Regions from separate parts of the Brevundimonas sp. DC300-4 genome, predicted to be linked through region 2. Evidence: predicted binding sites of a transcription regulator. Region 2 holds the regulator's gene; the other holds the start of a gene.
What was found. The regulator LexA, encoded in region 2, represses DNA repair genes until DNA is damaged. The targets are predictions, from matches to a motif close to ATGTTCNCNANNTGTTCT.

Region 1 (4,974 bases), on a different contig from region 2:
TCGGCGCGCGGCTGGAGAGCCCCCGCTCCCTGATCCCGGCGGTCGTCGCCACGGTCGTCGGCGGGGCCTGGATCCTGAACCTGTCGCACCAGGTCTTCCTCGGCGTCGGCATGGACCTGCCCGGCGTCCTCGCGCTCATGACCGTGCTGGTGCTGCTGTTCCTCGTCCCGCTCGCCCCGCGCTCGAAGGGCACGCTGGCGGCGGCGGCGGCGGCCTGTCTGATCCTCGCCTGCGGCCTGTCGCTGACCGCCCGATTCGCCGAGCCCGCGCCCCCGCCTGCCGCCGACGGCCCCACTTAGGCTTCCGGTAACCCTGCCACTTAAGCGGACGGCAAAGCCGGTCCTTTAACAGGGGCGCATGAACCTGATCCACGCCCTCCAGGACAACACCGATCCCAACTCGCTGGTCTCGCGGTTCCGCCGCGCCCGTGCACGAAGGATCATTGCGATGATCACCAGGATCCACGCCGAGAAGGGCGAGGTGAACATCATCGATCTGGGCGGCGAGGCCAACTACTGGACCCTGTTCGATCGCCAGTTCCTGGACGCCTCGAGGGTCCGGATCACCCTCGTCAATCCGGGCGGCATCGACGAGGTCGCGGACCCACGCCTGTTCACCATCATTGACGGCGACGCCTGCACCCTGCCGCAATACGAAGACCACGCGTTCGACATGGTCCACTCCAACTCGGTGATCGAACACGTCGGCGATTGGGCGCGGATGGAGGCCTTCGCCGCCGAATGCCGCCGCCTAGCCCCGCGCTACTACGTCCAGACGCCCTATTTCTGGTTCCCGGTGGAGCCGCATTTCTCGGCCCCCTTCTTCCACTGGCGTTCGGAACAGAGCCGCGCTCGCTCCCTGCTCAAACGCCGCCACGGCTTCTCGCAGAAGGCGCCGGACATGGGCGCGGCCATGCGCGACGTCCAGCACGCCCGCCTGCTGGACAAGGCCCAGTTCCGCTTTCTGTATCCCGACGCGGCCCACCATGACGAGGTCGTGGCCGGTCTGACCAAGTCCCTGATTGCGGTTCGCGACCCCACCTCGCACTGACACCCTGTTTCGTAACCTTCGCGGACCGGTCGGCGAACGCCGGGGCATGAACCGTAGAGAAAACCCGATGCCCGCCAAATCGCGCACCATGCCCGTGCAGGATGATCTGCGCCGCCGCCTGACCCTGTTTGCCGCCGTCGGCGTCGTCGCCGCCGCCCTTATCGCAGGTCACGTCACCACCCGTTCGGCCGAGGCCGCCGTGCCCGCCCCACCGCGTGCGGGCGACCTGACCGTGGTGGAGCTCTTCACCAGCCAGGGTTGCAGTTCCTGCCCGCCCGCCAATGACAATCTGGTCCGGCTGTCGACCCGATCCGACCTGCTGACGCTGAGCTTCAACGTCACCTACTGGGACGACCTGGGCTGGCCCGATATCTTCGCCAAACCCGCCTACACCCAACGCCAGCGAGACTATGAACAGGGCCTCGGAACCGACAACGTGTGGACGCCCCAGGTGGTCGTCGACGGCCGATCCCATGTCGTCGGCCAGCGGATGTCGGACATTGAGCGCCTGATCGCCGCCCATCGTCCCTTCACCGGTCCAACGGTGATCTTCCGCAGCGGCGGCGTGGGCCTGGCCGGCGGTTCGCCGCTCGCCGACCCCGCCGACGTCTGGCTGGTTCGCTACGAACCCCGACCGATCGCGGTCCCGGTGGCGCGCGGAGAGAACGGCGGCCGCACCCTCCCCCACGCCTCGGTCGTGCGCGATCTGGTTCGGCTGGGTCCATGGTCCGGCGGCCGGGCACGGGGGTTCGCCCTGCCCGCCGCCAGCCGGGCTGGCCTGTTGACCGCCGTCCTCGTCCAGGCGCCGAACGGCGGACCGATCCTGGCGGCGGCCAAGGGCTGACCTGACGTCGCCTGACGACCTGGCTCTGGCCATTGGCGTCGCCCCCTCGTGACCGCTAGAGCATGATCGTTCAGGGGGGAACACCATGTCCATGTCGATCGGGACGCACGCGCGTCGCTTCACGCTTATCGCCTTCGCGGCCCTGGCCATCTCCGCCTGCGAGGACGGGACCGCCTCGGCCGAGGCCTCTGCCGCCCGACCTGCCCAGGATCGCGGCGACTTCGTCGTCCGCCCGGCCGTGCTGGAAAGCGACGACTACACCGATCTGGCCGCCCAACTGAGCGAGGAGCGCTGGCTGGAGGACGTCGCCGACGTTCTGAACGAGAGCCTGATCCTGCCCGTCGATATCGGCCTGCGCTTCGCCGAGTGCGGCGAGAACAACGCCTACTACATCCCCGAGGATCGCGAGATCCAGATCTGCATCGAGATGTTCGAAGGCGAGCGCGAGACCTTCGGCGCCTACTACGAGACCGACGAAGAGATCGAGGATGCGGTCAACGGCTCCTTCCTGTTCACCGTCTTCCACGAAGTCGGCCACGCCCTGGTCGACGTTCTGGAAATTCCCTTCACCGGCCGCGAGGAAGACACGGCCGACAGCCTGGCCGCCTGGTGGCTGATCGACGGCGATGAAGGCGAGGAATCGGCCATCGCCGGCGCCCTCAGCTTCTACACCGACCCCGAAGAGGCGGCCGAGGTCGACGAGAGCGACTTCGCCGACGAGCACTCCCTCAGCCAGCAGCGCTACTATACCCTGACCTGCCTGGTTTACGGCTCCGACACCGACAAATACGCCAACCTCCTCGAGGAGGAATGGCTGACCCCGGAACGCGCCGAACAGTGCCCGGCCGAGTTCGAGCGCCTGACCTCGACCTGGTACACCCTGCTGGATGCTCATCTGAAGGAGTAGGCGTCAGAAACGGACGTAGCCTCACGGCTGCGTTCACCGTTCCGTAAAGAACATATTGGCAACCAGAACAAACCATGCACATAGTCCTGCTCACAGGGAGCGGGTCACGGTCATCGGACCGAGGGCGGGCCTCTCCCCAGGGTCTCAACGGGAATCATGGCAAGGGAGAGTGGCAAGGTGGCAGCTCAGGCGAATCTGAAATTGGTGGGCAAGGACGACGGCGACAAGCAGCGCGCGCTGGAGGCGGCGATCGCACAGATCGACCGCGCGTTCGGCAAGGGCTCGGTCATGAAGCTGGGCAAGGGAGGCGTCGCCGACGTGATCCCCTCGGTGTCCACCGGCTCGCTGGGCCTGGACATGGCGCTGGGCATCGGCGGCCTGCCGCGCGGTCGGGTGATCGAGGTCTTCGGTCCTGAATCCTCCGGCAAGACGACTCTGGCCCTGCACACCGTGGCCGAGATCCAGAAGGCCGGCGGCACCGCCGCCTTCGTCGACGCCGAACACGCACTCGACCCCGGCTATGCCCAGAAGCTCGGCGTCAATCTGGACGACCTGCTGGTGTCTCAGCCCGACACGGGCGAACAGGCGCTGGAGATTGTCGACACCCTGGTGCGTTCGGGCGCCGTGGACATCGTGGTGATCGACTCGGTCGCCGCCCTGACCCCGCGCGCCGAGATCGAGGGCGAGATGGGCGACAGCCTTCCGGGCCTTCAGGCCCGTCTGATGTCCCAGGCCCTGCGCAAGCTGACCGCCTCAATCTCCAAGTCGAACTGCATCGTCCTGTTCATCAACCAGATTCGCCACAAGATCGGCGTCATGTACGGCTCGCCGGAAACGACCACGGGCGGCAATGCGCTGAAATTTTACGCCTCGGTCCGCCTCGACATCCGCCGCACCGGCGCGATCAAGGACCGCGACGAGGTCGTCGGCAACACCACCCGGGTCAAGGTGGTCAAGAACAAGGTCGCCCCGCCGTTCCGCGAGGTCATCTTCGACATCATGTACGGCGAGGGCATCTCCAAGCTCGGCGAGATCATCGACCTGGGCGTCAAGGCCGGGATCATCGAGAAGTCGGGCAGCTGGTTCTCCTACGACTCGACCCGCATCGGTCAGGGCCGCGAGAACGTCCGCGCCTTCCTGAAAGCCAACCCCGACATGGCCGACGCCATCGAGGACAAGGTCAGGAAGTCCACCTCGAGGATCGCCGACGAGCTCCTGGGCACACCCGAGCCGGACGAAGGTCAGGATCTCGACGGCTAGATCCTCCCCCATCGGGGGAGGGGGACCGCGTCTTCGTGGTGGAGGGGGCAACGCCAGACACCGAATTCGCGGCCGCCTCCCTCCGTCACGTCGCTGAAGAGGCGACGCGCCACCTCCCCCGACGGGGGAGGACCAAAGACACTCCGTCCGGCCGGTCCCTGCGACCCGCCGCCGACCCCCGCGGGGCTCGGGCTGGACGGAGCCGCCCGCCCGGTTCGTCCGGGCGGGCTCTTTTCTGTTCCAGTCAGGCCGGCACCCACATCTGCAGACCGGCGCTCAACCCCGTCCACCCAGTGCGCGCTGCAAGCCCGGCCGCACCCTCAGAAACACCAGATAGAGCCGCTCAAGAACGCCCAGCACATGCCGGTTTCTCGCCAGGCGGCCGAGAGGGGCCAGCAAAGGGATCGCCCGCCACATCGCCGCGAAGGCCTCGGCGCCGGACACCAGACGCCCGTCCTCCCGTGCGTGAAACCGGCTAAGCAAGACGGCGCGGTCGATGGGACAGTGTCCCTCACCCGTCGCCACATCGGTGAAAGCGATCGCACCCTTTCGATCGAGACGCCGCAGCAGGGCGATCTCCCGCCGGCAAAGCGGGCAATCGCCATCGAACCAGACTTCAAGCGTGGACATTCCCCAGCATAGCACCCCAACTCGGCATTGCCCCGCGTCACGCCGACGCCCTAGAACGCCAGCCTTCCGCCTGCGGGCGGTTCATTCGCCGAGGAGATTCCCCGTGGCCGAAGACAACCCGACCCTGACCCAGTTCAACCTCGCCGAAAGCGACGACGGCTACCTGCTGGAGATCGCCGGCAGCGACGGCGCCGTACTTCGCGTCGCCGCCAGCGCCGAACAGATCGGCGCCATCATGGAGGCCCTCGACGCCCTCCTCTCGGACGGAGACGACGCGGTGGAC
Region 2 (4,974 bases):
CAATGCGGTGGCCCTGACCGCCCTGCTGGCCGGGGAGACCGGTCCCTATCGCGACGTCGTGCTGTTGAACGCCGCCGCCGCCCTGGTGGTCGCGGACAAGGCGCCGGACCTCAAAGTCGGCGTGGCCCTCGCCGCTGTCGCCATCGACGAGGGCAGGGCGGCCCGGGCGCTCGCCGATCTGGCCCGCATCACCTCGATGCCGCCGCCCGTTGCCGAAGACCCCGCATGACCGACATCCTCGACCGTATCGCCGCCTACAAGCGCGAGGACGTGGCCGCCCGCAAGGCCGCCCAGCCGCAGGCGGAGATCGAATCCCTGGCGCTGATCGCCGGCATGCCGCGCGGCTTCCGCAGCGCGCTGGAGCGCCGCGCCGCGCCCGGCCGCCCCGCCCTGATCGCCGAGATCAAGAAGGCCAGTCCATCAAAGGGCCTGATCCGTGCGGACTTCGACCCGCCGGCCCTGGCGCAGGCCTACGAGGCGGGGGGCGCGGCCTGCCTGTCGATCCTGACCGACGGCCCCAGCTTCGAGGGCGCCGACGACTATCTGATCCAGGCCCGCGCCGCGGTCGCCCTGCCCTGTCTGCGCAAGGACTTCCTCGTCGACCCCTGGCAGGTGGCCGAGAGCCGCGCCCTGGGCGCCGACTGCATCCTGATCATCCTGGCTATGATCGACGACGTTCTGGCCGGCGAGCTGCTATCCGAGGCGAAACGCTTCGGTATGGACGCCCTGATCGAGACCCACGACGAGGCCGAGATGGAGCGCGCCGCCGCGTTGCGCGGGGATCTGGTCGGCATCAACAACCGTTCCCTGCGAACGTTCGACGTCGACCTCCGCGCCACGGCCCGCCTGGCCCCGCTGTCGCCAGCGGGCTCGCTTCTGGTGGCCGAAAGCGGGATCTTCAGCCCGGCCGATGTCTTGGAGGTCTCCAGCGCTGGCGCCGCGGCCATCCTCGTCGGCGAAAGCCTGATGCGTCAGGCGGACGTGACGGCCGCGACGCAAGCTCTGCTCGCCTAGGGTCTTCCTTCTCCCGCTGGGAGAAGGTGGCTCGCGAAGCGAGACGGATGAGGATCGGACCTCACCAGCAGCGCACGACACTCGCCGTTTCGCGCAAGACCGATCGCGCCGCTCTCGGGCGCTCAGGCCCCCTTCCACCGGGAGAGGGTATTCGCCTCTGCCGTTAAGTTGACATTAGGCAAGAACACTTACAGAACATCGGCAACGGTTCACGACTTGTTCTGGAGGCGATTCCCACCATGCTGACGCGCAAGCAGCACGAACTCCTGATGTTCATCCATGAACGACTCAAGGAGACCGGCGTTTCGCCGTCGTTCGACGAGATGAAGGAGGCGCTGGATCTGGCGTCCAAGTCGGGCATCCACCGGCTGATCACGGCGCTGGAGGAACGCGGCTTCATCCGCCGCCTCGCCCACCGCGCCCGCGCCCTTGAGGTGACCAAGCTGCCGGAACAGGCGACGGCGGGAGCTGTGCGTGGCCGCGCGGGCTTCACCCCGGCGGTCATCGAGGGCGGGGGCCGCAGCCCTGCCGCCGAGCCCGCCAACGACACCCGCGAACTGGTTCTGGTCGGCAAGATCGCCGCCGGCGTGCCCATCGCCGCCCTGCAACAGGACCACGGCCGCTATCAGGTGCCCGAATCCATGCTGGGCGCCGGCGAGCACTACATGCTCGAGATCGAAGGCGATTCGATGATCGAGGCCGGCATCCTCAACGGCGACCTGGTGGTCATCAAACGTGTCGACACCGCCGCGTCCGGCGAGATCGTCGTGGCTTTGGTTGAAGGTGAAGAGGCGACGCTCAAACGCTTGCGCAAGAAGGGCAATTCCATCGCCCTGGAGCCCGCCAACCGCAACTACGAGACCCGCATCTTCGGTCCCGACCAGGTCGAGGTCCAGGGCAAGCTGGTCGGCCTGATCCGCCAATACCACTAGACGCCGTCACTCGGGACCACATCCGCCGCATCGGGATCGCTGATGCGGCTCCAAGGCCTGTCGCCCCGCACATCAGTGGCCCAGACCGCGCGCCAGCCCTGAGCGGTGCGCCACAACTCGACTGAACCGCCCTGCGCATAATCCAGTCCGTCGAGCACCAGTTTTCCATCGCAGCTTGGCGGCAGGTCTTGGACAACGGCTCGGACGCTGACCAGCGGCGCTGAGGCGCACAAGGCGGCGAGCTGGCCGGCGTCCGGCGCGGCCTTCCCCCACCACAGGGCGATGGGCGCCCTATCGGTTTTGGCCGGAGCGCAGCTTGATCGCGCGCAGACCCATCCGTCTTCGGGTCGTGGCTCCAGCGTCAGCCCGCGCCGCCGCGACCACAGGTCCGCCGCGAACTGCCGCACGCCCGGCCGCACCACGACCGCCTTGCCCGCCTCGCTGAACGCCGCGTTCGTTCCGCCATCCCCGATCCAGAGCGTCGGTGTGGGCGCGCGAGGCCACAGCAGGACAGCGCAGGCGAAGGGCAGGCCCAGCCACCGCAGCCGCCCCTGCCACAGGCACAGGAAAAGGACGCCGAGGAACGAGATCGGCAGCACATGGTCCGGCGCGCTGGCGATGGTCTTCACCGCCCCTGGCAGCCCCGCCGTCCAGTGACCGATGGCCAGCATCAGGTCGACTCCCTTGCCGGCCACCCACAGGAACGGCCCGCCCAGCCCGATGGGCTCCAGCAAGGCTCCCAGCGCCAGCGCCGGCATCATCACGAAGTCCGCGATAGGCGACGTCGTCAGGTTGGCGAGCAGCCCGTACATGGCCGCCCTGTTGAAATGCTGGACCGCGAACGGTCCGGTCGCCGCGCCGGCCACCAGACTGGCCGTCACGGCGATCAACAGCCAGTGCCGCGCCGACTGGAACGCCGCGATCGGCCAGGGCACGGACAGCTCCCGTGTCCTCGGCGGCCAGCCCTCCGACAAGGCCACCAGGGCCGCCGTCGCTGCGAACGACATCTGGAAGCCCGGCGTCACGATGGCCTCAGGCTGAAGGATCAGGACAACCATCGCCGCCAGCGCCAGCGCATGCATGGTGATCGCCGGCCGGTCCAGCAGGATCGCCGCGAAAGCGACCGACGCCGTGATCGCCGCCCGCTGCGCCGGCGGGGGCGCGCCGGACAGCACCAGATAGCTCCACACGGCGACCAGCCCCGCGACCGCCGCCACCTTCTTGCCCGACACCCTCAGCGCCAGCCACGGCCAGGCGGCGACGCCAAGCCGGACAAGGAAGAAGGCGAACCCGCCGACGATGGCCATGTGCAGACCCGAGATCGACAGGATGTGCGCCAGGCCGGAATCCCGCATGGCATCGAGGTCTTCGCGCGCGATCCAGGTCTCATGGCCCGTGGTCATGGCCGCCGCGATCCCGCCCGTCCGCTCGCCCAGCCGGGCGACGATCCGCTGCGACAGGGCGAACCGCGCGCCGTTGACCGCCATCGACAGCCGCAGTCGCCATGGCGGCGGCGCCAGATACGCCTCCCGCGTCTCGCCCAGTGCGAAAGCCGTGCCGCCGAGCCTCTGAAACCAGGCGTTGCGGCCGAAATCATAGGCCCCGGGACTGGCCGGGGGCGGCGGCGGATTGAGGATGGCGAACAGCCGGATCGCCGAGCCCGGGGTCGGCGGCTCCCCCCGCACCGTCGCCCGCAGCCGGATTGGCGTCGCCTCGGGCTCCAGCCCCCGGATCCGCACCGGCGCGACGACGATCCGATGGCCGCGGTCGCCCGGGCTGTCGACATCGACGACCCAGCCCTCGACGACGGTCGGCTCCGCCAGCGCCGGCGCGATCGGCGCCGCCACCGCCTCCGCCCGCAGCCTGGCGCCCGCGAGCCCCAGGAACAGGCAGGCGACCAGCATCAGCGGCAGGGTAACAGCCCGACCCCGCCTCAGCAGCTTCGCGCCCAGCCACACCCCCGTCGCCGACACCGCCGCGACCGCCGGTGGCCACAACGGCGGCTCCTGCCTCAGCGCGAAATAGACCGCCGCCCCGCCGCCGAAGGCCACCGGCGCCCACAGCCGCCAGCGCATCGACTGGGCCAGCACCTCGTCCCAGGCCCAGGCACGAAGACGCGCCGACAGGCTGGGCTTTGCCGCATCGGGGGGTATAAGGGCGGCCCGTTCGGACCCCTCCCCCATGCCCACAGCCTCCTCTCCCCAGGTCGTCACCCGCTTCGCCCCCTCGCCCACCGGCTACCTCCATATAGGAGGCGCGAGAACGGCGTTGTTCAACTACCTTTACGCGAAAGGCCGCGGCGGCAAGTTCCTCGTCCGCATCGAGGACACCGACCGGGAGCGTTCGACCGACGACGCCGTCAAGGCGATCTTCGACGGCCTGAGCTGGCTTGAGCTGTTCGCCGACGAGGAGCCGGTTTTTCAGCACGCCCAGGCCGACCGGCACCGCGACGTCGTGGACCAGTTGCTTGAGCTCGGCGCTGCCTATCGCGACTTCACAACCGCGGAGGAGACCGGCCGCCTGCGCGACGAAGCCAAGACCGAACGCCGTACCTTCGAATCGCCATGGCGCGACCGCCAGCCGACCGTCGACGACCTGTCCCAGCCGCACGTCGTGCGCTTCCGACGCCCCCTGCCGGGCCGGGTCATTGTGCCGGACGCCGTCCAGGGCGAGGTCAGTTGGGACGCGAACGATCTGGACGACCTGGTCCTGCTGCGCTCCGACGGCGCCCCGACCTATAATCTCGCCGTCGTCGTCGACGACCACGACATGGGGGTGACGCATGTCATTCGCGGCGACGACCATCTGAACAATGCCGCGCGCCAGTCGCTGATCTATGACGCCCTGGGCTGGAACCGGCCCGTGTTCGCCCACATCCCGCTGATCCACGGCCCCGACGGCGCCAAACTGTCGAAGCGCCACGGCGCCCAGGCGGTCCATGAGTATGCCGACATGGGCTATCTGCCCGAGGCGATGCGCAACTATCTGGCTCGTCTGGGCTGGGCCCATGGCGACGACGAACTGTTCG

Region 1: a site for LexA is predicted at 2,849-2,866, ahead of recA (recombinase RecA). Genes of this name have one in related genera too.

Annotation. Positions count from the first base shown of each region.
Region 1 covers NZ_JAFCWC010000002.1:317,559-322,532, reverse strand. The annotation lists gene ACP7AZ_RS05050 (M20/M25/M40 family metallo-hydrolase) at 1-299, shown strand, start outside; gene ACP7AZ_RS05045 (methyltransferase domain-containing protein) at 358-1,050, shown strand; gene ACP7AZ_RS05040 (DUF1223 domain-containing protein) at 1,118-1,894, shown strand; gene ACP7AZ_RS05035 (DUF4344 domain-containing metallopeptidase) at 1,980-2,801, shown strand; gene recA (recombinase RecA) at 2,979-4,061, shown strand; gene ACP7AZ_RS05025 (thiol-disulfide oxidoreductase DCC family protein) at 4,338-4,691, opposite strand; gene ACP7AZ_RS05020 (hypothetical protein) at 4,795-4,974, shown strand, end outside.
Region 2 covers NZ_JAFCWC010000001.1:513,468-518,441, forward strand. The annotation lists gene trpD (anthranilate phosphoribosyltransferase) at 1-229, shown strand, start outside; gene trpC (indole-3-glycerol phosphate synthase TrpC) at 226-1,014, shown strand; gene lexA (transcriptional repressor LexA) at 1,254-1,946, shown strand; gene ACP7AZ_RS02655 (ComEC/Rec2 family competence protein) at 1,943-4,129, opposite strand; gene gltX (glutamate--tRNA ligase) at 4,128-4,974, shown strand, end outside.